One region of the Anaerofustis butyriciformans genome, then DNA from elsewhere that is predicted to be linked to it. Evidence: predicted binding sites of a transcription regulator. Region 1 holds the regulator's gene; the other holds the start of a gene.
What was found. The regulator HrcA, encoded in region 1, represses chaperone genes, less so after heat shock. The targets are predictions, from matches to a motif close to TGTTAGCACTCNNNNNNNNNGAGTGCTAACA.
Positions count from the first base shown of each region.

Region 2: the regulator HrcA is predicted to act here: its motif matches at 6,180-6,210, upstream of V2W16_RS08930 (Hsp20/alpha crystallin family protein).

Region 1 covers NZ_JAYFFH010000003.1:124,673-141,082, forward strand. The annotation lists gene V2W16_RS05935 (ABC-F family ATP-binding cassette domain-containing protein) at 1-80, shown strand, start outside; gene V2W16_RS05940 (hypothetical protein) at 161-751, shown strand; gene V2W16_RS05945 (isocitrate/isopropylmalate dehydrogenase family protein) at 776-1,768, opposite strand; gene V2W16_RS05950 (Cof-type HAD-IIB family hydrolase) at 1,971-2,771, shown strand; gene V2W16_RS05955 (Cof-type HAD-IIB family hydrolase) at 2,823-3,620, shown strand; gene V2W16_RS05960 (HAD-IIB family hydrolase) at 3,624-4,415, shown strand; gene V2W16_RS05965 (HAD family hydrolase) at 4,418-5,221, shown strand; gene V2W16_RS05970 (HAD-IIB family hydrolase) at 5,296-6,108, shown strand; gene V2W16_RS05975 (SdpI family protein) at 6,133-6,768, opposite strand; gene V2W16_RS05980 (autorepressor SdpR family transcription factor) at 6,749-7,033, opposite strand; gene V2W16_RS05985 (GNAT family N-acetyltransferase) at 7,124-7,732, opposite strand; gene V2W16_RS05990 (putative ABC transporter permease) at 7,807-8,319, opposite strand; gene V2W16_RS05995 (N-acetylmuramoyl-L-alanine amidase family protein) at 8,436-9,038, shown strand; gene V2W16_RS06000 (hypothetical protein) at 9,083-9,511, shown strand; gene V2W16_RS06005 (M23 family metallopeptidase) at 9,569-10,180, shown strand; gene trxA (thioredoxin) at 10,252-10,587, opposite strand; gene V2W16_RS06015 (hypothetical protein) at 10,700-10,840, shown strand; gene V2W16_RS06020 (hypothetical protein) at 11,021-11,170, shown strand; gene V2W16_RS06025 (Crp/Fnr family transcriptional regulator) at 11,198-11,875, shown strand; gene V2W16_RS06030 (SDR family NAD(P)-dependent oxidoreductase) at 11,907-12,668, shown strand; gene hrcA (heat-inducible transcriptional repressor HrcA) at 12,865-13,905, shown strand; gene grpE (nucleotide exchange factor GrpE) at 13,915-14,538, shown strand; gene dnaK (molecular chaperone DnaK) at 14,564-16,410, shown strand, end outside.
Region 2 covers NZ_JAYFFH010000007.1:5,542-21,951, forward strand. The annotation lists gene V2W16_RS08895 (ABC-2 transporter permease) at 1-301, shown strand, start outside; gene V2W16_RS08900 (DUF1697 domain-containing protein) at 409-948, shown strand; gene V2W16_RS08905 (hypothetical protein) at 1,578-2,084, shown strand; gene V2W16_RS08910 (hypothetical protein) at 2,322-2,558, shown strand; gene V2W16_RS08915 (MBG domain-containing protein) at 2,497-4,074, shown strand; gene V2W16_RS08920 (MarR family winged helix-turn-helix transcriptional regulator) at 4,397-4,843, shown strand; gene V2W16_RS08925 (FUSC family protein) at 4,830-5,909, shown strand; gene V2W16_RS08930 (Hsp20/alpha crystallin family protein) at 6,324-6,770, shown strand; gene V2W16_RS08935 (helix-turn-helix domain-containing protein) at 6,799-7,200, opposite strand; gene V2W16_RS08940 (NAD(P)H-dependent oxidoreductase) at 7,345-8,637, opposite strand; gene spoIIP (stage II sporulation protein P) at 8,832-9,818, shown strand; gene V2W16_RS08950 (hypothetical protein) at 9,820-10,056, shown strand; gene V2W16_RS08955 (redox-sensing transcriptional repressor Rex) at 10,176-10,820, shown strand; gene V2W16_RS08960 (acetyl-CoA C-acetyltransferase) at 10,995-12,176, shown strand; gene V2W16_RS08965 (enoyl-CoA hydratase-related protein) at 12,207-12,977, shown strand; gene V2W16_RS08970 (3-hydroxyacyl-CoA dehydrogenase family protein) at 13,044-13,880, shown strand; gene V2W16_RS08975 (acyl-CoA dehydrogenase) at 13,896-15,035, shown strand; gene V2W16_RS08980 (electron transfer flavoprotein subunit beta/FixA family protein) at 15,057-15,839, shown strand; gene V2W16_RS08985 (electron transfer flavoprotein subunit alpha/FixB family protein) at 15,865-16,410, shown strand, end outside.

The DNA.
Region 1 (16,410 bases):
TAAATGAGATAGAATTGTTACTTGAAGAAAAAGAATCAAGATGGCTTGAAGTCAGTGAGATTTTAGAAAATGATCAGTGAGATTTTAGAAAATGATTAATATTTTAGCTATATATTTTTTAATATATAGCTTTTTTAATAAATAAAATGAAGGTATTGTTATGCAAAAGGTAAAATCTTTATCAAAAAAAGAAATAGATGATATCGTTAAAATTTATGTTGAGTCAAATTTGAATGAAGAGGGTACGATTTCCTTATTTAAAGATGAGAATACATTTAGAAGATATTTAAAAGTACTAATAAAAGCAAGTATTAAAAATAATATGTTGTATTCTTTAAGTGAAAATAAAGAGGGATTTGTTATATTAAATAGTACTCTAAATCCTTTAAGGTCAAGTGCAAAGATATATATGTTTTTAAATTTTATAAGAACTTTTGGTTTTAAGGGATATTATAATTTTTTGGAATCAATGAAAAGTGATAAATCTTCTTTATTAGATAAATTAAGAATGGAAAATAAGGATTTTATAAAAGTAGAAATGCTTCTTGTTGAGACTGATTTTCAAAATAAAGGATATATGCATAAAATTATGAATGAAATTTTTAAATTTGCAGATGAGTATTCTCTTCCTGTTATATTGTCAACTGACAGCGAGCTTAAGAAAGATAAATACGTGCATATAGGTATGAAATATTTATATAAAAGAAAATTAAAAGGCGGAATATATCTTTATGAATTAATTAAAGAATAAAAAAGACACTTAAAAGTGTCTTTTTTATAATCTTTCAATTACTTTCTTTGTAAATTCTTTTGTTCCAAGATTTCCGCCTAAATCTTTTGTTAGGTATTTTCCTTCTTTAATTAATTCTTCAATTGTTTTTTCTATTCTAGCGCCTTCTTCTGTGTAACCTATGTAATTAAGCATTTTTGCACCTGCAAGAATACATGCTGTAGGGTTTGCTATATTTTTACCTGCTATATCAGGGGCTGAACCGTGTACAGCTTCAAAAATTGCACCGTCTTCACCAATGTTTGAACCTGTTGTAAGACCAAGACCGCCTATTAATCCTGCGCAAAGGTCGCTTACAATATCTCCAAATAAGTTTGTTGCAAGTAATACATCATATTTTTCTGGGTGCATAACAAGGTTCATACAAGCTGCATCTATAATTAAATCATTTAATTCAATTTCAGGATAATCCTTATGAACTTCATTTACAGCATCTAAAAAAACTCTGTCTGTAAGTTTACAAATATTTGCTTTATGAAGAGCTGTTACCATTTTTCTGTTTTCTCTTCTTGCAAGTTCAAAAGCATATTTTGCAATTCTTTCACTGGCTTTTTTTGTGATAAGTCTTGTTGTTTCTGCTCCGCCTTCAATTTCCTTTTCAATTCCTGCATATAATCCTTCAGTGTTTTCTCTGATTATTACAAGGTCAATATCTTCATATCTATTTTTTAGTCCTTCATATGTTTTTACAGGTCTCACGTTAGCATAAAGGTTAAGTTCTTTTCTTAAAGTTACATTTACGCTTCTAAATCCTTTACCTACAGGAGTTGTTACAGGTCCTTTTAGAGCTACTTTGTTTTTCTTTATACTATCAATTACTTTTTTAGGAAGTGGTTCACCGTATTTTTCAATGGCTTCAAGTCCTGCTATTTCTTCTTCAAAATTAATTTCTGCGCCTGTTGCTTTGATTACTTCAACGGCACTTGCCATTACTTCTTTTCCTATACCATCACCATAAATTAATGTTACGTTTTTCATGAATATTCTCCTTTTTTAAGCTTAACTGTTATTATACTTTACTTAAAGACATTTAACAATAGTAAAATGTCTAAATATTCAAAATATTAAACACTCGTATTAACTGGTATTATTTGACATAACCGTGTTTTTTATAGTAAAATTATAAAAGATAATTAAGTTTGAATTTAATGATTTTTATATATTATTTTAAGGAGGAGTTATGGACTATAAATTACTTATCACCGATTTGGACGGAACTATGCTTAACTCCAAAAGTGAAATTAGCGAAAGGAATTTAAAAGCAGTTCACGAGCTTCAAAGAAGGGGGAAATTTATAAGTGTCGGAAGCGGCAGGCTTTATGTTGATGCAATAAAATATGCAAGACAACTTGGTTGTCAATATAATTACAATATTGCAAATGCAGGTCTTACGATATTTAAAGAGGGTGAAGAAGAATATGTTGCTCATTTTGAAGAAGGATATTATAAAAGAATAGTTGATATTTTAAGATACAATCATATTCCTTTTGTTGTAATGACAAGTGACTATGAAGGTTCTTTTTATGATGAAACAAGTGAAGAATTTGTACACAGATGTAGAGAGTTAAATCAAGGAACACTCATTGATTTTATTGAAGCTGATGTAAGAGATTTAAAAAACGTATATAAAATAAGTTCTTCTTACAGAAATGTTGATGATATTTTTCTTCATAGAGAAGTTGAAAGATTAAACCGTCAAATAAGAGCAGATATATCAGGAGAATATTTTATAGATTTATCTCCAAGAGGTATTTCAAAATGGACAGGTGCAATAAGGCTTGCAAAGGAAATGGGAATATCTACAAAAGAGATAATAGCAGTTGGAGATCAGGAAAATGATATGCAGATTGTTGCAAATGTAGGGCTTGGTGTTGCAATGAAAAATGCTGTGGACAGCTTGAAAAAAGTGGCAGATGTTGTTCTTCCTTATACCAATGATGAAGACGGAGTTGCTTATTTAATAGAAAAATATATGCTTTAAATTAGTTAATGAATAATAATTGGTATTTGTTTAAATGATAGGGAGGATTTTATGAAATATAAACTTATTGTAATGGATGTTGATAATACACTTTTATGTACAGATAAAAGTGTATCAAAAAAGAATCTTGAAGCCATAAAAAAGTGTATGGATAAAGGTGTAATGGTTTCTCTTGCAAGTGGAAGACCTGCACTTGATGTTTTATATTACGCAAAACAAATCGGTATAGAAGATAATTATCATGTTTCCGATAACGGCGCAGGAATTTTTAAAGGCAATGATAGAAAAATAATAAAGGAATTTAACAGAAATTTTTATCTTGATTTAATAGATAAACTTAAATCTAAAAATATAGAATGTGGAGTTTTCTCCAGTGAAAACTTTGATTTTGTTTATGAAGAGGGAGATGAAGTAATCGCAAAAGGAATAAAAATATACTTCCCTGTTACAAAATCAAGGATAGGTAATATTAAAGATATAAAAGGAGTATACAAAGTAAGTGCATATTTTCATGATGATGAAGAATATGAATTTGTAAAAAGCCTCGAAAAAGAAGGAGAAATGGAAGGTGTTGTGCCTGATCCTAACTTTTTTGATATGATGCCTTATAATGTTACAAAAATAGAAGGAACAAAAGCAATAGCAGAAAAACTTGGCATTTCTATGGATGAAGTTATAGTAATGGGAGACCAGGGTAACGATTATACAAATGTAAAATATGCAGGTCTTGGAGTTGCTGTGGCAAATGCAACAGATGATTTAAAAGAGGTTGCAGATGTAGTTTTAGAACAAAGTTGTGATGAAGATGCTGTGGCTTATGTAATAGATAAATATATTTTAGGAGAATAGACATTGAAGTACGAATTGCTTATTACAGATCTTGACGATACACTATTAAAAGATGACGGAACAATTTCTAAAAAGAATAAAGATGCACTTAGAAAACTTATAAACAGTGGCGGTAAAGTTGCTCTTGCCAGTGGGAGAGCAGAACCGACAATGGAAAATGTTATAAAAATGGTAGGGCTTAGTGATCAAAAACATCTTGCTCATAATGGACTTAGTGTTTTTAATTTAGACGGGTACAGAAAAGTGTACAATTTTATTCCCAAAGATGAAGTTAAAAGGATTTTAGATTTATTAAAGGTAAATAATATAGAATCAAATGTACTTAGTTTAGATGGAATATTTCATAATCACAGTAATAAACTTGTTGATGTTATGGATAAGTATGAACACGGATATCCTGTAATTGATGTTGATTATACACCTTATGATATAGAAAATATATTCTTAATGTATGGTCTTATTAATAATGAAGAACAAAGGAAGATGATGCGTTCATGGGGGAATGATGTTATAGAAACGGGAGAGGGAAATGGTTTTGTAATATTCTTTGTAAGGGGAGAAGGTAAGTTTCAAGGGGCAAAAAGACTTGCAAAAGAGTTTGGGATTGATGAAGAAAAAATAGTATGTGTGGGAGACGGGGGAAATGACCTTCAAATGCTTAGAGATGCGCCTCTTGGAATAGCAGTTAAAAATGCAGTAGACGAAGCAAAAGAAGCTGCAAAAGTAGTTATTGATAAAACAAATGAAGAAGATGCAATAAGTTATGTAATAGAAAAATACTTTTTAGGAGAATAAAAATGATTAAATTATTTGCTGTGGATTTAGATGATACTTTACTTAGAGATGGTAATATAATTTCAAAAGAAGACAAACAGGCTATAAGAGATTTAGAGGAAAGCGGAGTTAAGGTTGTTATTGCTTCGGGAAGAAGTGAACCTACTCTTAAAGATGTAGTATTAGAACTTGGACTTGAAAAAAATAAACATGTAGGAGTAAATGGTGCATTAGTTCTCGATTTAAATGGAAAAAATGAATTTTCTAAATACATTGACAGGGATACATATGTAAACCTTATAGAAAGATTAAGAAGCGAAAACAGAGAATTTTTCTGTTACTGCGATGGGGGGCTTATGTATGAACATGTGGATAAACTTAGACCTCAAGTTGAGTATTTCCATTCTGCAAAGGCTCTTATTAAAGGGGATGTTATGAGTATACCTCAGTGTCCTAGAGTAAATACATATTATGGTGATGAAAAAGAGCTTGCATATGTAAGAAGTATATGTCCAGAAGGTTTGTATTCAACTGCAAATAGCGGTATTTTGGATTATATGCCAATAGGATTAAATAAATTTTCAGGTTTAGAGCTTGTATTAAAGGAATATGGAATAGATAAAAATGATGTTACATGTATAGGGGATCAAGAAAGTGATCTTGATATGTTCAATAACTGTGGATATTCTTTTGCAGTAAGTAATTGTGATGATTTTGCAAGAGAAGCTGCTGATATAGTTCTTCCAAGAAGTCATAACGAAAATGGTGTTGCATATGCAATTTATAAATATTTATTAAAAGACGAAGATAAATTATCAAAAATTTAAGTAGAAAAAAATAAATAAATTCGGTATAATAGCCATGGCTTAATGTTATGGCTATTAATTTTGTGGAGGAAAGTATGATAAAATTATTTGCAGTAGATATGGATGATACTTTTTTGGATAAGAATGATCATATGTCCAAAGAAAACATACAGGCAGTAAGAGATCTTGTAGATGCTGGAGTAAAGGTAATTATAAATTCAGGCAGAACAGAAGTATTAATGAGAGAACATATTCATGATTTAGGACTTGAAGATTTTAAACACGTTGCAGTAAACGGAGCTTTAATTCTTGATGTTAAAGGAGAAAATGAGCTTATCTCATATTTTAATAAAGAAGATTATGATAATTTTATAAAAATTTTAAGAAAGGAAAACAGAGGATTTTTCTGTTTCCATAAAGATGGAATTATGTATGAAAATGCAGATGAAAAGCTTATGAACCACATAAAAAGATTCCATACTTTAAAAATGGCTTGTGAGGGAGATACTCTTTCTCTTGAAAAATGCTGCAGAGTTGCGGTTGTAAGAAACAATGAAGAGGATGTTCCTTATTTAAGAAGCCTTGCACCTAAAGGAGTTTATACAACTGCAAGACCTTTTGGTTCTTGTGTAAGTTATATGCCGGACGGACTTAACAAAGCAAACGGCTTAAAAGTCTTAATGGATGAATATGGAATAACTAGTGAAGAAGTTGCAAGTATTGGAGATCAAGAAGTAGATACATATATGTTTGATATATCAAAATATGCATTTGCAGTAAAAAACAGTGATGAAAAAACAAAACAGAGAGCAAATATAGTGTTGCCTAGAACAAATAATGAAAATGCATTTGCTTATGCTGTTTATAAGTATATTTTAAAAGATGAAAATAAACTTAAATTAGTTTAAAAAAGAACGCATATGCGTTCTTTTTTATATTCCTTTTTTATATAAAATAAATGAGTATGCAATTGGTACTATTACCATTACGGCAACACTAGTTAAGAAAATAGCTTGAGGTAATCTGAAGAATGCCGATGCAATTTGAATTATTCCCGCTATAACCCATATGAAGCCAGATAGCCTATGAGTTTTATTCCAGTTTACTTTACTGTTTAATGTCCATGGTAGTTTTACTCCCATTGTGTAATTTTGTTTGCATTTTGGAAGGTAGTTTCCGATAATGATAAACACCAGGCCCATTAATGCGAGAACAAAAGTTGATGTATTTATATTTTCATAAAGAGCAGATAATATAGATATGAAACAAAATAGTATTGTTAGTATCGGTATTATCCATTTACTTAATGTAAATATAACTTTTGAAGCATTTTTTCTTTTTGGGTCATTATTTATAAATACATTTACCAGTAAGTTTAAAGCAGCATAAATGAAAGGCATTACAAAGATAAATATTTCTTTTGATACATATCCGTCGGGATTTCCTGATGCGTCAAAATGTATTGGCAGACTTCCAGGAAGTTTGTCATATACAAAAAGACATAAAATTGTAGGTATAAAACAACATATTGTTGAAAGGATTATTTCTTTATTTATTTTTATTTTCATCTTTTCCTCCGCTGAACTGAGATAACCACAACATTAATTCTTCAAATACAGATGTGTTTATATCGTAGTAAATAAAGTTTTTATATTTTGTTTCGAATATTAAATCCGCTTGTTTTAATTTTGATAAATGATAGGATACCGTTGCTGCAGTCATATCGAATTTTGAAGCAATTTCTCCTGCCGACATTCTGCCGTCTTTAAGCATTACAAGAATATCTCTTCTAACCGGATCAGACAGTGCCTTTAGTGTATTTGCAAAACTCACTTTGTTATCTCCTTTCTTTTATTTAGATATTTTTCTAAATAGATATTATATCTTTCCTATAAAAAAGTCAAGAACTATTTAGAAAATTTTCTAAATAGTTCTCTTGTTTAAAATATTATTGTATTTTTGTATTATTTTATCTTTTTCTTTATTGTCTAATTCATTTATAGGTGTAATAGCTTTAGGATGTTTTTCAAATTTGCCAATTTCTAAGCTATACCATGCTGTGTCATACCAGTTATTATCTTTATAACCGCTTTTTTCAAAAAATCCTATTTCTTTAAATCCTAATTTTTCATGGAATTTATTACTTCCCAGTGTTTTATGTACGGTTATACAGGCATATACTATTTTAAAGTTTTGTTTTTTTAGTATTTCTATTAATGCCATGTATAAATTTTTTCCTATGCCTTTTTTATTATATCCCTCTTTTATATATATAGACAGTTCTACCGTGTAGTCATACGCTTTTCTTCCTTTGTATTCACTTGCATAAGCATACCCTATAATTTGATTATTTTCTTCACATACCAAATAAGGATATTTACTTGTTATTTTTCTTATTCTTTCTTCAAATTCCTTAATACTTGGTACGTCATATTCAAAAGTAATGGGAGTATTTAATATATAAGGTTCGTATATTTTAAGAATGTCTTTTGTATCTTCTATTGTAACTTGTCTTATGTTTAATTTGTCCATTTATAATACCTTCTTAGTTTATAATAATTATCTATTTTAAATTAAATAAATAATATAGTCAATTTTAAATTAACTTAATTTGAATGTTTAATGTTATATAGACTTAATATCAAATCAATTGTAGTAAAAAATAAGAGAGTAAATACAGAGTATGTTATGGCTCTTTGTGATAAAGTCTCTTTTACAATATCCAGTAAAATTGGATGAAGAAAGTTAAGCAGAAAAAGCCCAAAAACTCCAAATACTACAAAACCAAGAGCACAGACTCTGCCGTCTAAGTTAAATAGGTTATTTGAATAATCCCAGTATTTTTTATTAAATTTTTTTTCTAAAATGTAAGAGCTAATATATTCTACGGTGCATGAAAAAAATCCAACAAGAAAAAATAATGGAAGAGTATCTATATGGAAATTATAAAAAACAAAAATAAGAAGGATACATCCAAGTCCGTAAATTGGCCTTAAAGGACCGTAAAGAAATCCCCTTGAGTTAATTGGGACTTTGTTTTTTAAATTAATTAATGTTTCATAAATATATCCAAGAAAACTATATATAAATATAAAAAGAATGGTTGTAAAGAAATTCATAAAAATACCTTTTATTTTTTATAATGTGTAAAATTAAATAAAAAATACGAAAAAGAATAAACAAAAAGAAATTTTTTTCATAGTATATTTTGAAGGATATTATTATGGAGGTAAATATGGTAGATGTATATATTTCTCCGTCAGTGCAACATTTTAATTTAGGTTATGACGGGTTTGGAAGCGAAGAAGAAAGGATGAACGAGATTGCGGATATTGTTGAATACGAACTTAATAGGCATGGGCTTGTAACGGCGAGGAATTCTCCTAATATGACTCTTGCACAAGTTGTTGAGGATTCAAACAGCATTAAACCGAGGGTTCATGTTGCAATACATTCTAATGCTTCAAATGGAGAAACCAGAGGTGCTGAAATCTATGCTCACAGGTTTGGCGGTGAAGGTGAAAAACTTGCAAGGGATATTTATCCTTATCTTGAAATGTTAACACCAACGGACGATTTTGGTGTGAAAGAGGGGTATTCTACTTTTAACGGAAAAGGAATGTATGAACTTAGAAAAACAGTATCTCCTGCGGTTCTTATGGAAGTAGCTTTTCACGATAATCCAGAAGACAGCGATTTTATCATAAATAACATATATGAATACGGGGTTGCAATTGCAAAAGGTATACTTGATTATTTTAATATACCTTATGTTGAAGACAGTAAAGAAAATATTGATTTTTTAAAAAATAAATATAACGGAAAATATTATGAATAAAAAGTGCTTTCTTTTTTAATAATAAAATAAAAAAGGAAGTTAGCATGGATAACAGTATTAGATTATTGGAATTTATTTATAAAAATGCAAAAATGGGTTCAACATCTATTGAAGACTTAATAGATGTTAACGAAGATTTAAGATTTAGAGACGAACTTGTTCATGAGAAAGAAACTTATGATGCTTTTGTTAAAAAAGTAATAAAAGTAATGAATGATATGGGCAAGGAAGTAAAAGATTTATCTTATTTTTCAGAACTTCAAAGTTATTTAATGATAAAAATGGAAACAATAAAGGACAAATCTGTTGAACATCTTGCCGGAATGATGATGCAAGGCAGTACAATGGGTATAGTTCAAATAACAAAGAAAATAAGAGATTATAAAGACAGCGACAAAAGAGTTGTTGATCTTGCAAAAGAACTTCTTGAAATAGAAGAGCAGAATTTTTATGAACTAAAAAAGTATTTATAAAACAGGCTATGCCTGTTTTTTTAGTATAATTAAATTTTTATTTCATATATTTAATTGATGAAAAGAAAATTAAGCATTAAAAGAAAATTTTATAAAAAAGTATTATATTTTATTTTAAATTTATTTTTTACTTTTATTATTTTATATCCTGTATTAAATGATATTGATACAATATTTTATTTGTTTAATAAAAATTATATTATAAGTAAAAATGAAGCAAAACTTATAGAATATAAGGCAGAAAAATCTGATTTTATTAAACCTGTGGAGGGAGTTATTACAAGCGAATTTTCTTATAGAGTTCATCCAATAACAGGTAAAAAAACAAAACATAACGGTATTGATATTGGAGCAAAGTGGCATGATGACATAAAGGCAACAGCAGATGGAGAAGTTGTTGAAGTGGGGTGTGATAAAGAAGGGTATGGAAATTACATAAAAATAAAACATGAGTATGATATATATTCTTTTTATGCTCATCTATCAAAAATAAGTGTAAAAAAAGGGCAGAAAGTAAAGCAGGGAGATGTGATAGGAAAAGAAGGCGGAGATCCAGAGAAAGATAAAAACCCCGGTTCGTCTACGGGGCACCATCTGCATTTTGAAATAAGGACATCTTCAGATGTTAAAGATTGTATTAATCCTCTTATATTTGTTGATTATGAATAAAAAAAGAGCTTATGCTCTTTTTTTTTACAAACAATTTTATTTTTTAGGGGAATATATATATTATTTTTTTATTATTTTAATGAGTTAATTAGTTCTACTAATTCATTTTTTGAAAGTCTGCCTTGAGATCTTTCTACTTGTTTTCCATTTTTGTAAATTAATAATGTAGGAATTGACATTACTCTATTTTTCATTGCAAGCATTCTTTCTTCATCAACGTTTACCTTGCATATTTTTACATCATCCATTTCTTCGCTTACTTCATCAATTATAGGTGAAAAAGCTTGGCAAGGTCCGCACCATGGAGCCCAGAAATCTACTACTACCAATTTGTCATCATTAATTTCACTTTTAAATGTTTTATTTGTTAAATTCATTACACTCATTTTATTTACCTCTTTTCTTATCTTTGATTATATTATAAATAAATAAAAATATAATACAGTGACTAAGTCACATAGAGATGAAATTTATAAATTTATTGACATAATAATGTTTTATAAAATAAAATAATAATAATTGGCAAAGAAAGATATGAAAAGATTATTAGTAACACTTTTAACTTTATTTTTAATATTAAATGTAGGTGTTGTATATATTTTGCAAATGAAAATCAAAATAGAGATGAAAAAGATTCTGTTGTTACTTCAAATGGAATAGCGCTGAGAATGTAGATTTTTATATCTACATAATAAATGTAAACAACTTACTCTTACAAAAGATATTGATTATGTTATTAAAAAAGAGATAACAGATAAAAGTATAGATTTTTATATAACTTTTAAAGGAAATTATGAAGGTGTAGTAAAGAAGAGTGTTAATATAAAAGATAGTGAAAATATGGAAGTCGAAGATGTAAATAATAATAAAAATAAAGACAAAAATCAACCTGTAAACAGTATAGATACTTCAGACAAAGAGAATATTATGTTTTGGGGTATGATGCTTATAGTTTGCTCTTCATTTATCATTTTTTTACTAAAAAATTAAAAGAACAAAAATAAAAAGGGAAAGAAAATGGAAACAAATAATATAGAAGAAACTCTTTCTGATTTAATTCCCGTATGGGACAAAATGGAAGAAAAACATAAAAATCTTATTTTAAATAATATTGAATATAAAACATTTAAACAAAATGATGCTGTTCATGACAATGATGTAAGCTGTCTTGGTTTGGTACTTATAAAAAAAGGTAAGCTTAGAGCATATATGGTTTCTGAGAGTGGAAGAGAAATAAGCCTTTATTATCTAAATGATATGGATATTTGTTTAATGTCTGCATCTTGTGTCATGAAAGATATCTCAATTGATGTGTTTATAGATGCGATGGAAGAAAGCGAAGTCATAATAATTCCTACAATTATATATAATAGGATTTCAAAAGAGTCTTTAGTTTTCTCAAATTATATAAATGAAATAATGGCTTCAAGATTTTCTGATGTGATGTGGCTTTTAGAACAAGTTATGTTTAAGAAGTTTGACCAAAGGCTTGCTGAGTTTGTTCTTTACCATATGAACGATGATAAAAAACTAAATATGACTCATGAACAAATTGCAAATCACCTAGGAAGTGCCAGGGAAGTTGTAAGCAGAATGCTTAAACATTTTGTTTCTTGTGGGTACATAAAGTTATATAGAGGTGGTATTGAGGTAGTTGATGAAAAAGGTCTTTACGGTATTAGTGAGGGAAATTAATAATAATATATAAATATATAGGAGAAAAGATATGTTGCAAATTGATTTAACAGGAAAAAAAGCTTTCATTACAGGAGGAAGCAGAGGCGTTGGAAAAGCTATTTGTCTTACATTAGCAGATTGTGGAGCAGATGTAGCTTTTACTTATCTTTCAAGAGATGAAGCAGCAATGGAGGTAGTAAGAGAAATAGAGGATATGGGAAGAAAAGCTTTATGCTATAAATGTGATGTTGGTAATTTTGAGCAGATGAAAGAAGTTCTATCGGATGTTAAAAATAAGTTTAGTAAACTTGATATTATTATAAATAATGCGGGTGGCTCTAAGGTATTTGAAATTGATGAGCTTACCCCTGAATATCTTGACAGTGTATTAAAATCAAACTTATACGGTTCTTTTTATTCTATAATGGCAGGCGGTTTGGATTTATTAAAAGAAGCCGGTGGAGGAAGTATAATAAATATAGGTTCTTCTGCAATGTATTCAGGTATGGGCGGAGGTCCTCAGTATTCTTCTGCTAAGGCAGGGCTTATGGGACTTACGAGATATATGGCTGTTCAATATGGCAGTGAAAATATAAGATGTAATACTCTTGCAATTTCTCTTATAAAAACAGAACAGTTAAATAAGTTTGATGAAGAAATGACAAAGAAAAAAATCGCTACTGTTCCTGTTGGAAGACTTGGTACTCCTGAAGATGTAGCTTATATGGCAGCATTCTTATCAAGTGATATGGCAACTTATGTAAGCGGCGAAATTATCCTTATGGATGGTGCAAGAACATATGCAAAATAAAACTCCTTATGGGAGTTTTTTTGTTTTTATAAATGAATTATATAAGTTTTAAATAAATCATTTTGTAATATTAAAATTTCATTAAAAATAGAAAATAAATTTAAATAATCTATTGACAAAGTATAGTCGTGGTGGTATATTTATGACAGTGTTAGCACTCATGTTTAAAGAGTGCTAATAAGAAGGAGAAAGGAAAATGAACTGGGAAGATAGAAAGTTTATTATTTTAAATGCAATAATACATGATTATATTAAAACAGCAGAACCTGTTGGTTCAAGAACTCTTGAAAAAAAATATAAGCTTGGTGTATCTTCTGCAACTATCAGAAATGAAATGTCCGATTTGGAAGATATGGGCTTATTAATAAAACCTCATACTTCTGCGGGTAGAATTCCTTCTACTACGGCATATAGATTATATGTCGATAACTTTATGAAGAAAAATGCTTTAGATGAAAAAATAAGAGATGTTGTTAAAGCTGAGTATGAAAATTATATGTTTGAACTTAATAAAACAATAGAACAAACACTTAATATTCTTACTAAAATGACGAATTATACTTCTCTTGTTATGGCTCCAAGACTTTCATCTTTAAATGTAAAAGACGTAAAACTTGTTTACATTGAAGAAAAAAGAGTCATGATTATCGTCGTAACAAAAGAAGGTCTTATCAAAAATGCAGAGATAAGGTTAAAAGACAGCGTTACTTTAGAGCAGCTAGAAAAAATAAATAATTTCCTTATTTCAATAATAAGAAACAGACCTGCAAATGAAGTAATTGAACTTCTAGGTAAAGCAATTGACGGTTTAAGTGAAGATGAAAACAGAATTTTATCGGAAATAATGCCTGTATTTAGAAGTTTAGTTGAAAAGGCGCATTCTTCAAAGATTTATTCTAAAGGAGTAAGCAAAATATTAAACTATCCGGAATTCGAGAATTTGGAAAAAGCTAAACACTTTATTGATTCGGTAAACAGTAAAGATAAATTGGAAAATGCAATATTATCTGCTGTTGATGATGATAAAGATATTCATATAGTTATAGGTAATGAAAACAAAGTTGAGGACTTTAGTGATTGTTCGATTATAACTGCCGATTATAAATTAAACGGCAAAACAATAGGAACAATCGGTGTTATTGGTCCTACAAGGATGAATTACGATTATGCTATTTCAACACTTGATGTTTTAAGTGATGAACTGACAAAGCATATTTCAAAAATATTTGAAAAGTGAGGTAGCTAAATGGATAATGGTAATATTAAAGATATAAATGAGCTTAGAAAAGAAAAAGAAGAAAAAGAAAAACAAAAAAATATGAAAGATGAAGAAAAAGAAGTGAAGAAAGAAGAAAACAAAGAACAGATAAAAGAAGAAAAAGTAAATGAAACAATAGAGGAAAAAGAAGAAGTTAAAGAAGAAAAGAAAGAAGAGAGCTTTGAAGAAAAATATAATAAATTAAATGAGAGCTATCTTAGAATTTTAGCCGATTTTGATAATTATAAGAAAAGAGCAGCAAAAGATAGAGAAGCAATGATTATTTATTCAACATCTAAATTCGCAGAAGGCTTATTTCCTATAATTGACAACTTCAAAAGAGCTCTTGAAAGTGAGGAGGATAAAGAAAGCGGTTTTTATGCAGGTGTTAACATGATATTCACTCAATTAAGTGAACTGTTAAAAAGTGAAGGAATTGAAACAATCGAAGCTATTGATACCGCATTTGATCCAAACAAACACAATGCGGTAGCAGTTGACAAGGTTGAAGATAAAGAAGATAATATTGTTCTTGAAGTTTTTCAAGACGGATATGTTTATAAAGAAAAAGTCTTAAGACCGGCTATGGTCAAAGTTAATAAGTTAAAATAGATTTTATAAAAAGGAGAGATTTAAAATGAGTAAAGAAAAAATTATAGGTATCGATTTAGGTACAACAAATTCATGTGTAGCAGTATTAGAAGGTGGGGAAGCTGTTGTTATAGCTAATGCAGAAGGCGCAAGAACTACTCCATCAGTAGTAGCATTTACAAATGACGGAGAAAGATTAATTGGTCAAGTAGCTAAAAACCAAGCAGTTACAAACCCAGAAAAAACAGTTGCTTCAATTAAAAGACATATGGGAAGCGATTATAAAGTTGATATTGATGGTAAAAAATATACACCACAAGAAATTTCAGCTTTTGTATTACAAAAATTGAAAAAAGATGCTGAAAGTTATTTAGGACAAACTGTTTCTAAAGCAGTTATTACAGTTCCTGCTTACTTTACAGATGCTCAAAGACAAGCAACAAAAGACGCTGGTAAAATCGCAGGTCTTGAAGTTTTAAGAATTATCAACGAACCAACAGCAGCAGCTCTTGCTTATGGTCTTGATAAAGAAGAAAATCAAACAGTTATGATTTTCGACCTTGGTGGTGGTACATTCGATGTATCTATCTTGGAACTTGCTGATGGCGTATTTGAAGTTAAAGCAACAAACGGTAATAACCACTTAGGTGGGGATGACTTTGATAATAAAATCATTGAATATCTAATTTCTGAATTTAAAAAAGCTAACGGTATTGATTTAAGCGGCGATAAAATGGCAATGCAAAGACTTAAAGAAAGTGCTGAAAAAGCTAAGATTGAACTTTCAAGTAAAACAACAGCTCAAATCAATATTCCATTCATTACAATGGACGCAGCTGGCCCTAAACATTTAGACGTAACTTTAACAAGAGCTAAATTTGATGAACTTACAGCAGACCTTGTTGAAGCAACAATGGAACCTGTAAGAAAAGCAATCGCTGACTCTGGTTTATCAGCAAGCGATATTCATAAAGTAGTACTTGTTGGTGGTTCAACAAGAATTCCAGCAGTTCAAGAAGCTGTTAAGAGAATCACAGGAAAAGAAGCTGATAAAGGTATCAACCCTGATGAATGTGTAGCAATCGGTGCTGCTATTCAAGGTGGTGTACTTGCAGGGGATGTTCAAGACGTATTACTTCTTGATGTAACTCCATTATCACTTGGTATTGAAACTCTTGGTGGAGTATTCACTAAATTAATCGACAGAAACACAACTATTCCAACAAAGAAAAGCCAAGTATTCTCAACAGCTGCAGATGGTCAAACAGCAGTAGATATTCATGTTCTTCAAGGGGAGAGAGGAATGGCTGCCGATAATAAAACATTAGGTAGATTCCAACTTACAGGAATTCCTGCAGCTCCAAGAGGAGTGCCACAAATCGAAGTAACATTTGATATTGATGCTAATGGTATCGTTAATGTTACAGCAAAAGATTTAGGTACAGGAAAAGAACAAAACGTTGTAATCCAATCTTCTTCTAACATGTCTAAAGAAGAAATTGATAAAGCTGTAAAAGAAGCTGAACAATATGCTAACGAAGATAAAGCAAAAGAAGAAGAAATTAATACAAGAAATAATGCTGATGCAGCAGTTTACAATGCTGAAAAGACATTAAAAGATCTTGGCGATAAAGTGACAGATACAGAAAAAGCTCCTGTTGAAGATGCAATTAAAGACTTAAAAGAAAAATTAGAAGGTTCTGATACAGAAGCAATTAAAAAAGCAACAGAAAAATTAAGTGAAGCTTTATATCCAATAGCAGAAAAATTATATGCTGATCAAGCTAACCAACAAAACGCAGGTGCAAATGCTCAAGGTGCAAGCGATGCTGGAAAACAAGATGATAATGTTGTTGATGCAGATTATGAAGTAGTAGATGATGACGATAAATA
Region 2 (16,410 bases), on a different contig from region 1:
GAGCATTGTAGATTCTTTTAATATTATACTTCCATTTTGTCTTATGGCGATAATAATAAGTTCAATTAATCTACCTATTAATTTTAAATTTGGTGCTGAAAAGGGAAGACTTGGAACGATTTTGATTTGTGTTATTATTGGTGTAATTGGTGGAGGACTTTTTTCTCAATCATCAGGCAGTGTTGAATTAATAAATTATTTTATGAATATACCTTCTTTTGTGTATTTAGTTTTAATCGCTCTTTTATGGATAGTATCATATTTTGTTTCGGTTAAAATATATGAAAAGAGAGCTTTATAAGAGATACTTTGGGGTATCTCTTTTTTTTATTTGATTAATTTTATGTTATAAATTTATATGAGAAGAATGATATAATTTTTATTAAATAAAAATAGGAGATTTATTATATGAAAAAATATATTGCCTTATTAAGAGGTGTTAATGTAAGCGGAAAAAATAAAGTGCCAATGGCAATGTTAAGAAAATATTTTGAAGAAATTGGTTTTGAAGATGTAAAAACTTATTTGAATAGTGGTAATGTGATTTTTACAAGTAATGAAGAAAGCACGAAAAAACTTAGCGAACAAATTGAGATGATGATTAAAAATCAATTTAATTTGGATATTCCTGTTTTAGTTTTATCAAAAGAAGATCTTGTTGATATTTTACAAAATGTGCCTGAATGGTGGGGGAATGATAATAAAGAGATTTATGATAATTTAATTTTTATTATTCCACCTATGACTTTTGATGATGTTTATGAAAAGATTGGACAGCCTAAGAGAGGATTAGAAAAAATTCAAAATTATAAAAATGTCATCTTTTGGTCTTTTGTTCGTAAAGATTATCAAAAGACAAACTGGTGGTCTAAAACAGCAAGTGGCGATATCAGTAAAAAACTAACTATAAGGACGGCAAATACTGTTAGAAAAATCGTTGAAATGTAACATGTTAAAAATTGTATATATAGAATACTTATAATGCATTTCTAACATATATTTATTTTATTTTCTATTAAGTATATGTATAAATGCTTATAACAACAATATTAAAAACAAGTAAACAATTTTAAGATTTAATATAATGATAAAAATATTATAAAATATAATATTTCCTTATTATAATTTTTATTATCTTAACTAAAAAGACAAATAAAATTCAATTATATATCCCCCATTTTTCATCAAAAACGGGTGTACTCAAGAAAAAATAATTATGTTAAAATATATTTAATAATAGTGTAGAGGAACAGCATAAAAATATTTTCTAAGTATATTTTATTCTCTTTTTATGATTCTTTATTATACTAAAAGAAAAATTATTGATAATTTTTAAATAGAATGTTAATGCAGATAAATTATTTTAACAAATGGAAAACAAATAAAAATAATCGATAAAATAAGATAAGTATTTGATTTTATTATAAAGATATAATAAAAAGTCTATTTTTAATTATTTGTTATGTATGTGCTTTAATAATGAATGGATAAATAGTTAAATAAAGAAAGGGGCTGTTTTAATTGAAACAAAAACATAACTGGAAAAGAGTGGAATTAATTTTTTCGCTTTTATGTTTATGCTAACAATCGTATTTCAATTTAATACAAATGTTTATGCAGCAGAAAGTCCGAGTATTACTGAGTTTGCAACTGTTTCTCAGTTGAGGTCGTTTAATACTGATGATACTGATGGTTCGGTTAATCCTGCAAAAGTATACTTTGGGAATAACAATCAGCAGTGGTGGATAGCAGGTAGTCAAAGTGATAATAGTATGACGCTTTTTAGTACAACTTTATTGGAAGATGGTGTGAAATTTGGATCCGATGGTATAGTTGGTTATATGAAGAAAGACTATGATCCAAGTTGGAACTGTGAATATCCAAATGGAAATAGTATTACAAAAGTAAATGCAAGTCATTACGGTGGAAGTCCGTTAAGGGATAGATTAGATGAATTGCAAAAAAGCTTTTTTTCAAGTTCAGAGCAAAAACTAATGAAAGAAACAACAGTTTATACTGAAGATACAGGAAATAGTACTTATTATTCTACAACTGATATTTTATATCTTGGATATTGTTCTTGATTTAATAAAGATGATTATATAACTGTTGGTAAAAACGTCTATGTCGAAGAAAATCAGGATCTAAATAATGGTCTTCGTGTTGATCGAAACTATTGTGGACCAAAAACTTTCTGGTTACGTACATCAAAAGGGACTTTACCAGGTGCAGCACGTACATGGTATGGATATATTGGAGGCTCTTCTTATACATCGGATCGAGCTGTTGAACAACCATGTGGGTTAGCTCCTGCTTTTGAATTGGATTTATCATCTGTTATTTTTGCATCTGCTGCGATGCCGGCAACATCTGATGGTTCTATGACATTATCTGATACTGATGGTGATGGTGCCTTTACAATTAGATATCAAGGAAATGTAGGTACTGCAACACTCAGCGGAGAATATAAAAGTGTTTCAGTAAGTGGTATTACAAATGATAACACCTATCTTGTTGTGCAAAACAGTGAAGGGGCATGGGCAAAAAAAAGTATCTAATAATGACTTATTGTTTGCAAGTGAAGTTTCTGATTCTCTATCTTCATTTGAAAATTGCAAGGTTTGGTTAGAAACAACATCAGATAGAATAACCTATGCAAATTTGGCGAGTTATAATAAAAGAGATATTAATGTAAAATTCAAAACTGGAGTTAGTATGAATATTACATCCAATAATGGTTCTCAAACAGGTGTAAGGGGTAGTATTGAACCTATCGAAGTTAAAGTAAACGAAGGCTATTATCTACCGGATGATTATATTGATAAAATTATGGCTTTAAATGTATTAGAGGCATTACAAATAACAAAAACAGATAATGGCTTTATTATTCAAGGTACCCCAAATAGTGATGTATATCTTTCTTTACCTGAAGCAACTGCGTATATTGATGGAAATACTATTATAAATCCTCCAACTAATTTAACTGCTGTTTATGGACAAAAACTGTTGGATATTAATTTACCGGATGGCTGGACATGGTCAGATGAAGATACCGCGGTTTCTGTAGGAGGAAAGACATATCTTGCTCGTTTTGATGTTTCAGCTTATGAAGATGAATATGGCTTTGCAAATGTGGAAGGATATAATGCACAGGGACATTATGTAGAACGTAATTTAACAGTTAATAGCTCTAAAGCTGATAGTAAGATTACAATTAAAAACCAGAGTCTTGATAAAGAATTTGATGGAAATGCTGTAAATACTCCTGATATAGATAAAATAGGAAGCAGTAAAGATTATACAATTAGATGGTTTGAAAAAGATAATAATTCTTGGATTCAAATTGAATCTGCTCCTATTGACGCAGGGAATTATAAGGTTATTTCAAGTGTAGAAGCTGATAATAACTATAATGGTGCTTCTGATGAACTGGAATTTACTATAAGTAAAATGTCAAATGAGTGGATAGATGAGCTTGCTATTTCAGACTGGGCTTACGGAGAAAAAGAAAATTCTCCTATCGCAGTGGCAAAACACGGTACAGTTAAGTTTTCGTATAGTGATAAGGAAGATGGCACCTATAAAGAAACAGTTCCAACAAATGCAGGAATATGGTATGTTAAGGCAACAGTAGAAGAAAATAGAAACTATGTGGGTTTGGAAACTGTTAAAACTTTCGAGATTAAAAAAGCCGTTCCCGAATATGAAATTCCAAATAATATAACTATTGAAAAAGGGGAATCTCTTTCAACTATAAAGCTTCCTAAAGGTTTTTCATGGAAAGATGAAAATCAGATAGCTGATAGATCAGGTGTACATGCTTTTAAAGCCATTTATACACCAGCTGATACTCAAAATTATCAAGTTGTGGAAACAGATATTATCGTAAATGTTGTTGAAAAAAATGTACCACCAAGTGATACAGATAAAACCGATAATACTAATCAATCTGATACATCTGAAAAAGTATCAACAAGTGATAATACAAATGTTTTTGTTTGGTATGCTTTATTATTGGTATCACTAGCGGGAATCGTTTCATTAGCTTTATTTAAACAAATAAAAAATAGATAAGTCATAAATATTATTACAAGAATGATATACACTGAATATAAAACAGCTCATAAAAAAGATTAAGTGGGCTGTTTTTTATTTTGAAAATATTATCAATCATATCATAGTTTATTTAATGTAGGTTTGTTCTACTATATTTTATGGTTTTATTTTTATATTTGGATTATTTTATAAGTATTTATGGAATTTGCTTATTTCATATTAAATATCAAGCTAGATTTTAAACACATGTATCGTGATTTTTTAGAAAAAGTTAGATATTGACAAATGAAATAAACATTCATATAATTAACAATGTTAACTATATGAATGGAGAGATAATATGATTGATTGGAAGGAAATGTTAACTATACATCAAGAGCTACATCAGTTTGCAAGAGTGATGCTAACAAAAAAACAAAAACAATTTTTGACATCCAGTGAAAGAGAATTGTTGGCATGGGTTTATCTGAGTAAGGATAACTGCACTCCTTTATATTTAAGTAAAGTAACAGGGATGAAAAAAGAAGCAGTTAGTCGCTGTTTAAAAAGTCTTTATGAAAAAGGATGTGTTAAACGGGAAAAGAAATTTACCAATGAACGAAGCTATGCTCTTTATCTGACAAGTGAAGGAGAAAAAGCTCTACAAAATGACTTTGAGATTATGTTACAAAAATTTTATGATTTATATAGGGAAATGGGGGAGGATTTTGAAACTTTATTCAGTCTGATTTCAAAAGCAAACAAAACGATGGTTATCTATAAGGAGGAAAAGAATGAAGTTCTATGATATTCTTCAATGGGATCCTCAGGTGACTAAAACGTTAATGAGTAAAAAAACTTCAAAAAAAGAAAAAATAAAGTTAGGTATCGGAATGTTCATGCGATCCATATTGATTGTGTTGTTTGCTATAGCGTTTATTTCAGGCTTGACCTCTATTTTTGGAAGTAAAAACACTCCTATGGCAGTTGCTATATTTTGTATATTATTAGGTGTACGATTTGTTGATTTTGGTTACATCATTAGGGACTCATTAGTAACATTATTTTTTGTATTTTTTCTTTTGCTTGTTTCTCCTGTAATTGCAAATATTGCTTTTCCTTTGTTAGGATTTATTATTCATTTTATATCCTTCTTTGCCATTTTATTTATTACTTGTGATAAACCCGAGACGGGCAATGGAGGGTTATTTAGTTTTGCTTATATTTATCTTTCCGGAAATCCGGTATATGGGCAAGATTTTATATATAGAATTTATCTTACTATTACAGGATTTTTTATATGCGGACTGATTTTTTATGTAAAACATAGAGATAAAAACACAGATATTAGCTTTTTCGAAAAAATAAAACAGATGGATATGAAAGAGTTTAAATATCAATGGATGTTTAGAATGTCTATGGGTGTAAGTGCAATATTATCATTAGGTCTTGCCTTTAACATTGAGCGGTTTATGTGGGACGGATTTGCTTGTGGTTCTTTGCTTTCAGAGTATTCTAAGCAGTCAAAAATAAAAGAGAGATTCATGCAAAGATTTATAGGTGTGATAGCAGGGTCGGTTCTGTTTTATTTTGTATATTGCCTACTTCCTATGGAATTACATAGTATGATAGGTCCTTTTGGAGGATTTTGTTTAGGTTTTTGTGTGGACTATAAATATAAGACAGCATTGAATTGTTTTGGAGCTTTAATGATAGCATCTCAAATATATGGATTGCAATCGGCTATTTTGTTAAGAATTGCAGATACAATTATAGGGATTATTTTTGCATTTCTATTCTATTATATATATGAAAGATATATTTATGAAAAAGTAAGTTCAATTAGATGGAGATCACTTAACATTACGGAATAATAGCTTTAAATTAAAAAAATCTAACTATTTGATTAAAATAAGTACATATTAATATATTTTAAAGTTAATTAAGTGTGTTTTTGTATTATAAAAAGATATATGAATAGTAGCTTATATTGTTCTTAAATAAAATAGATGAAGTTTAAATTACGTGATTGATATTATAGGGGGATTACCTAGTATTCTATTGAAAAAAAATCAAAAATTGGAAAGCCTGAAAAAGCTTATAAAATTAGGCTTATTAAAGGTTTTCCAAAAAATTATTAAAAAAATTAGCACTCAAGGCTTGACAGTGCTAACAAAAAGTGATATATTATACTTGAACAAAGAGGAGAACCTCAGAAAGATTCAAACCCCATAGTTCAAAAAAACTAGTGACATAGATAGAATGTCTAAGAAGAGGAGGAATGACTTATGATGTTACCTAGTATTTTTGGAGAAAACTTATTTGATGATTTAATGGACTTGTCTTTGGATAGAGATTTCTTTGGTGGTAAAAATCCACTATACAAACAAGAAACAAATTTAATGAAAACTGATGTTAAAGAAAATGAAGAAAATTATGAAGTAGATATTGACTTACCTGGATTTAGTAAAGATGAAATTTCAGCTCATTTGAAAGATGGTTATTTAACAGTAAGCGCAAGCAAAGATGTAAATAATGATGAAAAAGACGAAAACGGAAAATATATAAGAAAAGAACGTTATAGTGGTTCTTGTTCAAGAAGTTTTTATATAGGAACTGAAATTAAAGAAGATGAAATTAAAGCTAAATACGAAAATGGTATTTTGAAATTAAATGTTCCTAAAAAAGATCAAAAACAAGTTGAAGAAAAGAAAACTATAGCGATTGAAGGATAATTTAAATAAGGCTACCTTTTAGGTAGTCTTATTTTTTTTGTAAAAGCACAATACCAAAACACACTATACAAAGGCTTAATAATATTATACTGTCGTTTACAGATATTTCTTTTAATATATTTAAAACAAGTACTCCAATGCCAAGAGCTAATCCCACGCATTTTGCTGTTAAGTTAATCATTTCTGAAAAGTCTGATTTGTTTAAGTTTTTAAAATCTAACTTTTTTTGCTCTAAACCTAAAAAATCATTTGTATCCATATCAAGAATTTCACAAAGGAGAGGTATTATTGAAATGTCAGGATATGATAAATTCCTTTCCCACTTTGACACAGCTTTATCTGTAATATTTAATTTTTTTGCAAGTTCTTGCTGTGTCATGTTTTTTTCTTTTCTTTTTTGTTTTATTTTTTCACCTATATTTGAATTCATATTTTTCTCCTTGACCAATTATTATAGATATATTTTAATTCATTATAAATAAATAGTCTATCTACTTATAAGAGAAAAAGGTAAACCGACAGTTTACATAAAAAAAGACAAAATATAATTTATATTTTGTCTTTTAATTTATTATTATTCCCAAATCTTATCTTGTTCTCTTCTAAGTTTAACAAGTAAAGAATCTTCATCCAAGATGACATCATCATAAGTTATAATTTCACCTTTTTTAACATCTTTTGCCATTTTTGTGTTTTTATTTATAAGACCTATTGGAAGTGCATTTAGTTCTTTTGCAACTTCTCTTTTATCAATTGTTCCGTAAGTAGAAAAACCTCCGATACCGTCTATTGATTCTCCTTTTTTAAGATCTTTTTTTGCAACTGTTATAGCTTCACATACAAGACCATCCATAGGAACGATTGTTGGTGCTTTATCTAAAACTGCTCTTGCTATTGTAAGTGGTGTTTCCATTCCGCATAAGTGATAAGGTCTGTATAATACGTAATTTGGACCATCTCCGATTCTTAAGTATTGCATTTCATGATGTATAAACTCAAGATCTGATGAAACTATTACAAATACACCAGGGGCAATACCATTTACCCATTCTACAACACCATAATTGTTTAAAATACCGCCTTCTTCTTTTAAACAAAGAACTTTATCCAGGTTTTTAATGTCACATTTTGGGCCATGTCCGCCTCTAACATCTGGAACAAGTCCTGTAGAGTTTGCCATACAGCAAAGCTCAACCATATTTTTTGTTCCGTCGGAGAAAGAACATTGCATTTTAGGGCTTACGCCTCTGCTTATTGCATAATCTCTTATACTGTCAGGTGTGCAGCTGTGATCAACTTCATTATTTTTTCCTTTTCCTATTACTTTTATATCAAAGCCCAAAGCTTCACTAAAGTCAAACATTTCTTTAACTGCCCCAGGTTCGTCTCCTGCACTTCCTGTATAAATTACACCTGCTTTGTCAGCTTTTCTTTTTAAAATAGGACCAACAACAACATCTGCTTCAACATCAAGCATTACAATGTTTTTGCCATTGTTTATTGTATCAATTGCAATTTCTGCTCCTATATCAGTAAACCCTGTTGCATCAACAACGCAGTCTGTTGCTTCAACAAAAGAAGCAATTTGTTTATCTTCGCTTACTACAATTTTACCTTTTTTGATAGCATCATTTGCTTGTGATAAATTGTTTGTAATGACATAATCATTTTCTGTAATATTTGATTTTGAAAATGCATGTAAAACTTTATTTACGTCTATGTCGCATACAACGCTTGGTGTCATTCCTTTCATTTTGTATAACTGGCTTATTAAACCTCTTCCCATTTGTCCGGCACCTATTATGCCGACTTTAATAGGATTATTTTTTTCATGTAAATCTTTTAATCTGTAATTCATGCCTAGCATAGATAATTTTCCTCTTTCCTTCTATATTAAATATGTTCATCCCCTCAAATGTACATATTTTAAGCAGAACAATTATAGCACCATAATATTTAAAATTATATATTTTTAATTAAATTCTAATTTTAATATGACAAGTATATACAAAGTTTTTTATTGTTAAGTCTTATTATTTTCTAAAAGGAAAAGGTGAACAAGTGTTAAGTGGATTAGTTAAAAACAAAGGGTTAATTTTAATATGTTTATTAATTTTTAATTTTTCGATTCCTTTTGGTATAAAGAGTCAAATAGAGGAGAAGACTAACGGTACGGCTGTTTTTAAAGACATTATAAAAAAAACTGTTGTAGTAATGAATGATGAATCAAACAGCAATGAAGAAACAGGAAGTATTTATGGTTTTACGAAAAATATTTTATCTCTTACAGTGCCTTGTCTATCTTTGAATGATATGGGGTATGAAGAAGTTGAAGTAGATAAAGATAAAGAAGAAACATCAAATAGTAGCGAGCTTAAGATTGCAAATAAAAAGATGAATGATGATAAAACCGTAAGTAAAGTTAATGATGGGAAACCTCTTGTTTTAATATATCATACTCATGCTACAGAATCTTTTAAAGACAAAACTTCAAAAGGAACTTATCGTTCAAGAGAAAATGACGAAAATATGGTAAGTGTAGGAGAGGAAATGGCAGAAGTTTTAGAAAAAGAATATGGTATTATTTGTATTCATGATACTTCTTTACATGATTATCCAAGTTATAATGCAGCGTACGATAATTCTCTTGAGAGTGCAGAGAAAATATTAAAAGAAAATCCAAGTATAAAATACGTTTTTGATATACATAGAGACGGACTTCCTTCTTCTAATAATAATGAAAAATATAATGGGAAGGTTGGAAGTAAGTCTGCTGCAAAAGTTATGACTGTTCTCGGGATGAATCACAAAAATTCTAGTAAAAATTTAAGTTTTGCAAATAAAATAAATAAACAGTTTAGCAGTATGTATCCTGATATTAATCTTGGAATAATAAAAAGAGAACCATATAGATACAATCAGTGGTTAAGTCCAAACAGTCTGCTTTTTGAAATAGGGAGTAATTTAAATAATTTGGAAGAAGCAAAATATTCGGCAAAGCTTCTTGGAAGAGTAGTTGGAGAGGTTATAAAAGAGGATATGAAATAATATGTATAAACGAAATATTTCTTTTAAAACAATGATTTTTTTTCTTGTTTTGATAATTATAGCAGGAATATATATGTTCTGTTATCTAAAAAATATGTATTATGATAGTTTTAAAGAACATGAAACAAGTGTTTTTCTCGACCAAAACAGCACTGAAGATAGCAATAATGAAAGTAATATTATTAATATTTTTGGATATGAAATTAATATTGATAACTTTAAGATTTTCACAAAATAAGATTGTGGGAATCTTTTTTTTATTTTAAATTTAAATTAAATTTGGTTGACATAAACTTTATATATCAGTATAATTATACTGATAAAAAAATACTGATATAAGGAGGAAAATCATATAAAATGGAAAGAAATTCTGTTTCAAAACAAGCTCTCCAAAGATTACCTTCTTATTTGAATTATCTTAATTGGGCAAAGAAAGAAAATATAAAAAACATATCTTCTCCGACAATTGCAAGTGATTTGAGATTGAATGAAGTCCAAGTCAGAAAAGATTTGGCGGCAATAAGTTCTACCGGAGGTAAACCAAGGCTTGGCTATGACGTTGATACGTTAATAGGAGATATAAAAAATTTCCTTGGTTATGATGAAACGGATAAAGCCGTATTAATAGGGGCAGGACAGCTTGGAAGAGCGCTTCTTTCTTATAACGGATATGCGGATTATGGACTTGAAATTGTTGCTGCTTTCGATGTAAATAAGGACATTATCGGTAAGAGATTTAAAGGTAAACCAATTTATCATGTAAACAAGCTATATGATGTATGCAAAAAAAATAACATTCATATCGGTATAATAACAGTATCGGCAAATGAAGCTCAAGATGCATGTGATATGCTTGTTGAATGTGGGATTTTAGCTATATGGAATTTTGCTCCATCTCACTTGGTAGTTCCTGATAATATTCTTGTTCAGCATGAAAATACAGCTGCTTCTTTAGCACTGTTATCTATGCATTTACGTGAAAAAATGGATAAAGATAAATAAATAATATTGTAAAGTTTTTGATATTATTATATAATCAAAATATAAATAAAACCTTTATTTATAGGGGTTTAAATAATTAAGTTTATAAAAGTTTGGTAATATATACCGGCTTATATATAAGTTCATAGCTTTGCCTTTTGCTATGATTAAAGTTTAAATTTAGGAGGAAAAAAAATGGCAAATAAAGTAGTTATAGCAGGTGCTTGTCGTACTGCAATCGGTACAATGGGCGGTACATTAAGCACTACACCTGCTGCAAAATTAGGTTCAATTGTAATAAAAGAAGCTTTAAAGAGAGCTAATGTTCCAGCTGATCAAGTTGATCAAGTATATATGGGTTGTGTTATCCAAGCTGGTTTAGGTCAAAACGTAGCAAGACAAGCTTCAATCAATGCTGGTTTACCAATTGAAGTTCCAGCTGTTACTGTAAACGTAGTTTGCGGTTCTGGTCTTAACTGTGTAAACATGGCTGCACAAATGATTAAAGCAGGGGATGCTGATATCGTTGTTGCAGGTGGTATGGAAAACATGTCAATGGCTCCATATGCAGTAATGAATGGTCGTTATGGTTACAGAATGAACAATGGTACTTTAGTTGATACAATGGTAAATGATGCTTTATGGGATGCATTTAACCAATATCATATGGGTATTACAGCTGAAAACATTGCTGAACAATGGAATTTATCAAGAGAAGAATTAGATGAATTTGCTGCTAATTCTCAACAAAAAGCTGTAGCTGCTCAAGAAGCAGGTGCTTTCGATGATGAAATCGTACCTGTAGAAGTTAAAAAGAAAAAAGAAACAATTATCTTCAACAAAGACGAAGGTCCTCGTCCAGGAACAACAGCTGAAGGTATTGCAAGACTTCGTCCTGCATTCAAACCAGACGGTGTTGTAACAGCTGGTAACGCTTCAGGTATTAATGATGGTGCTGCTGCAGTTGTTGTAATGAGCGAAGAAAAAGCTAAAGAACTTGGTGTTAAACCAATGGCTACATGGGTAGCAGGTGCTTTAGGCGGTGTTGATCCTAAGATTATGGGTATCGGTCCTGTTGCTGCTACAAAGAAAGTTTTAGCTAAAACTGGTATGAGTGTTGATGATTTCGATATTATCGAAGCAAACGAAGCTTTCGCTTCTCAATCAATCGCTGTTGGTAAAGAATTAGGATTTGACTTAAATAAATTAAATCCAAACGGTGGTGCTATCGCTCTTGGTCACCCAGTAGGTGCTTCAGGTTGTCGTATCCTTGTAACACTATTACATGAAATGCAAAAAGCTGATGCTAAAAAAGGTTTAGCAACACTTTGTATCGGTGGTGGTATGGGTTGTGCTACTATCGTTGAAAGAGACTAATTTATTGATTAAATTAAGGAGATTATAAAAATGGGTTTTGTTAGATATGAACAAGATGGTTTTGTAGGTATAGTTACTATTGACCGTCCAAAAGCTTTAAATGCTTTAAACGAAGAAGTTTTAAAAGATTTAGAAGCTACTTTTGATGCTATTGATTTAGATAACACAAGAGCAGTTATCGTAACAGGTGAAGGTAAATCTTTCGTAGCAGGTGCTGATATTGCATCTATGAGCACAATGACTGCTGAAGAAGGTGAAGCATTCGGTAAATTTGGTAATGACATCTTCAGAAAAATCGAAACTTTCCCAATTCCTGTAATCGCTGCTATTAACGGTTTTGCTTTAGGTGGCGGAAACGAACTTGCTATGAGTTGTGATATCAGAATTTGTTCTGATAAAGCATTATTTGGTCAACCTGAAGTAGGACTTGGTATTACTCCTGGATTTGGCGGAACACAAAGACTTGCAAGAATTATCGGTGTTGGCATGGCTAAAGAATTAGTATATGCTGGATACAACATTAAAGCCGATAAAGCTTTGGAAATCGGCCTTGTAAATGCTGTTTATGCTCCTGAAGAATTAATGGAACAAGCTAAAAAATTAGCAGGTAAAATTGCTAAACAAGCTCCTATTGCTGTAAGAAATTGTAAAAAAGCAATGAACGAAGGTTTACAAGTAGATATGGATCAAGCTATCGTAATCGAAGAAAAATTATTCGGAGATTGCTTCAATAGTGAAGACCAAAAAGCAGGCATGAAAGCATTCTTAGAAAAAGGAAAAGCTGAATTCCAAAACAAATAGTGTTTTAATTTAAGTAAATATAGTCCGGATTTTTCCGGACTTAAAAAAATAATTTGGAGGATAATAATGAAAGTAGGTATTATTGGTGCTGGAGCTATGGGTTCTGGTATAGCTCAAGCTTTTGCACAAACAGAAGGTTATGAAGTTTGTTTATGTGATATCAATGAAGAATTCGCTGCAAACGGTAAAAAAAGAATTGAAGCAGGATTTGCTAAAAGAGTAGCAAAAGGCAAAATGGAACAAGCTAAAGCTGATGAAATTTTAGCTAAAATTACAACAGGTGTTAAAGATATCTGTGGTGACTGCGATTTAATCGTAGAAGCTGTTCTTGAAGTTATGTCTATCAAACAAGAAACATTCCAAGAATTAGATAAAATTTGTAAAGAAGATTGTATCTTTGCTACAAACACTTCTTCTTTATCAGTTACAGAAATCGGTGCTAAAGTAAACAGACCACTTATCGGTATGCATTTCTTTAACCCAGCTCCTGTAATGAAATTAGTAGAAGTTATCGCAGGTTTAAATACTCCTGTAGAAATTGTAGACAAAATTAAAGCAATTTCTAAAGAAATCGGTAAAACTCCAGTAGAAGTTGCTGAAGCTCCAGGATTCGTTGTAAACAGAATTTTAATTCCAATGATTAACGAAGCTGTTGCTATTTATGCAGAAGGCGTTGCCAGCGTTGAAGGTATCGACGCAGCTATGAAACTTGGTGCTAACCACCCAATGGGACCTTTAGCATTAGGTGACTTAATCGGTCTTGACGTTTGTTTAGCTATTATGAACGTTTTATATGATGAAACTGGCGACCCTAAATATCGTCCACACACATTACTTAAGAAAATGGTTCGTGGCGGCAAGTTAGGTCAAAAATCTGGTCACGGATTTTATGATTATAAATAGGAGGATTCAAAACAAATGGATTTTACATTAAGTAAAGAGCATGAAATGGCGAGATCTCTATTCAGAGAATTTGCTGAAACAGAAGTAAAACCTCTAGCTCAAGAGGTAGATGAAACAGAAGTATTCCCAAGAGAAACTGTTGAAAAAATGCAAAAATTAGGATTCTTAGGAATTCCTATGCCAAAAGAATACGGCGGACAAGGTTGTGATTCTTTAACATATGCAATCTGTGTTGAAGAATTATCTAGAGTATGTGGTACAACAGGCGTTATCGTTTCTGCACATACATCTTTAGGTGCTGAACCAATTAAAAAATTCGGTACACCAGAACAAAAAGAAAAATTCTTAAGACCACTTATCAGTGGTGAAAAACTTGGTGCTTTTGGTTTAACAGAACCAAACGCTGGTACAGATGCTTCAGGTCAACAAACAAAAGCTGTTTTAGACGGAGATGAATATGTACTTAACGGTTCTAAAATCTTTATCACAAACGGTAAAGAAGCTGATACATATGTAATCTTTGCTATGACAGATAAATCAAAAGGAAATCACGGTATTTCTGCATTCATCGTAGAAAAAGGAACACCTGGATTTACATTTGGTACTAAAGAAAAGAAAATGGGTATCAGAGGTTCTTCTACATATGAATTAATCTTTACAGACTGCAGAATTCCAAAAGAAAATCTTCTTGGTCAAGAAGGTAAGGGATTTGCTATTGCTATGCAAACACTTGATGGCGGTAGAATTGGTATCGCTTCTCAAGCTCTTGGTTTAGCTCAAGGTGCTTTAGATTCTACAATTGAATTCGTTAAAGAAAGAAAACAATTCGGTAGACCTATCGCTAAATTCCAAAATACTCAATTCCAACTTGCTGATATGGCAACAAAAGTTGAAGCTGCTAGATTATTAGTTTACAAAGCTGCAAGAGCTAAAGATAATCAAAAGAGATTCTCTTTCGAAGCTGCTCAAGCTAAATTATATGCTGCAGAAGTTGCTATGGAAGTTACAACAAAAGCTGTTCAACTTCACGGTGGATATGGTTACACAAGAGAATATGATGTTGAACGTATGATGAGAGATGCTAAGATTACTGAAATTTACGAAGGAACTTCAGAAGTTCAAAGAATGGTAATCTCAGGTAACTTATTAAAATAATAGGAAAAGGAGATAATTATAGTGAAAATCGTAGTTTGCGCTAAGCAAGTTCCAGATACAAACGAAGTTAGAATAGATCAAAAAACAGGTACTCTAATCAGAGAAGGCGTACCTGCTATTATGAACCCAGATGATAAAGCTGGTCTAGAAGCTGCACTTCAAATTAAAGATAAAACAGGTGCAGAAGTAACTGTTATAACAATGGGTTTACCAGCTGCAGAAGAAATTTTAAGAGAAGCTATGGCTATGGGTGCTGATAAAGGTGTATTAGTAACAGACAGACCATTCGGTGGTGCTGATACTCTTGCAACATCTAATACATTAGCTGCTGCTTTAAAAACAATGGAATATGACCTAATCATCACAGGTAGACAAGCTATCGATGGTGATACAGCTCAAGTAGGTCCTCAAATTGCTGAACATTTAGGAATTCCAAACATTTCTTATGTTCAAAAAGTTGTTGAAGTAACAGATGATAGCATCACTGTTGAAAGACAATATGATGATGGTTATCATGTAGAAAAAGCTCAAATGCCTTGCCTAATCACAGCTCTTGGCGATTTAAACAAACCAAGATATATGACACCGGGCGGAATCTTTGATGCATTTAAAGAAGACATCCAAATTATTACAAGAAAAGATGTTGATATCGCTGATGAAAAAATCGGTAAAGCTGGTTCTCCTACAAATGTTGCTAAATCATTCCCTAAACCTGTTAAAGCTGCAGGTGAAAAAGTTGAATTAGATGCTGATGCTTCAGCTGATTACATTTTAGGAAAATTAAAAGAAAAACATATTATCTAATTAATTAGGAAAGGAAATTGAAATAATGAGTTTTGAAGAATATAAAGGCGTATTTGTCTTCGCACAACAAGTTGATGGTGTTATCAACAATGTTGCGCTTGAATTAACAAGTGAAGCTACAAAGCTTGCTGCTGCTTTAAACACAGAAGTTACAGCTGTTCTTTTAGGAAAAGATGTAAAAGGATTAGCTGATGAATTAGCAGCTTATGGTGCTGATAGAGTTTTAGTTGTAGATGATCCTGCATTAGAAACATATACAACAGAACCATATGCACATGCTATGGATGAAATTATTAAACAATATAAACCAGATATCGTTCTTTACGGTGCTACTGCAATCGGTAGAGATTTAGCTCCTAGAGTTTCTGCAAGAGTTGCTACAGGTCTTACAGCTGACTGTACAGTTCTTGAAATCGGTGAATTTAAAAATGCTTTAGGTAACGTAAACAAAGGTTATGAAGGTAAAATGTTCTTAAATGCAACAAGACCTGCATTTGGTGGTAACTTAATGGCTACAATCGTATGTCCTGACAACAAACCTCAAATGGCTACAGTAAGACCTGGCGTTATG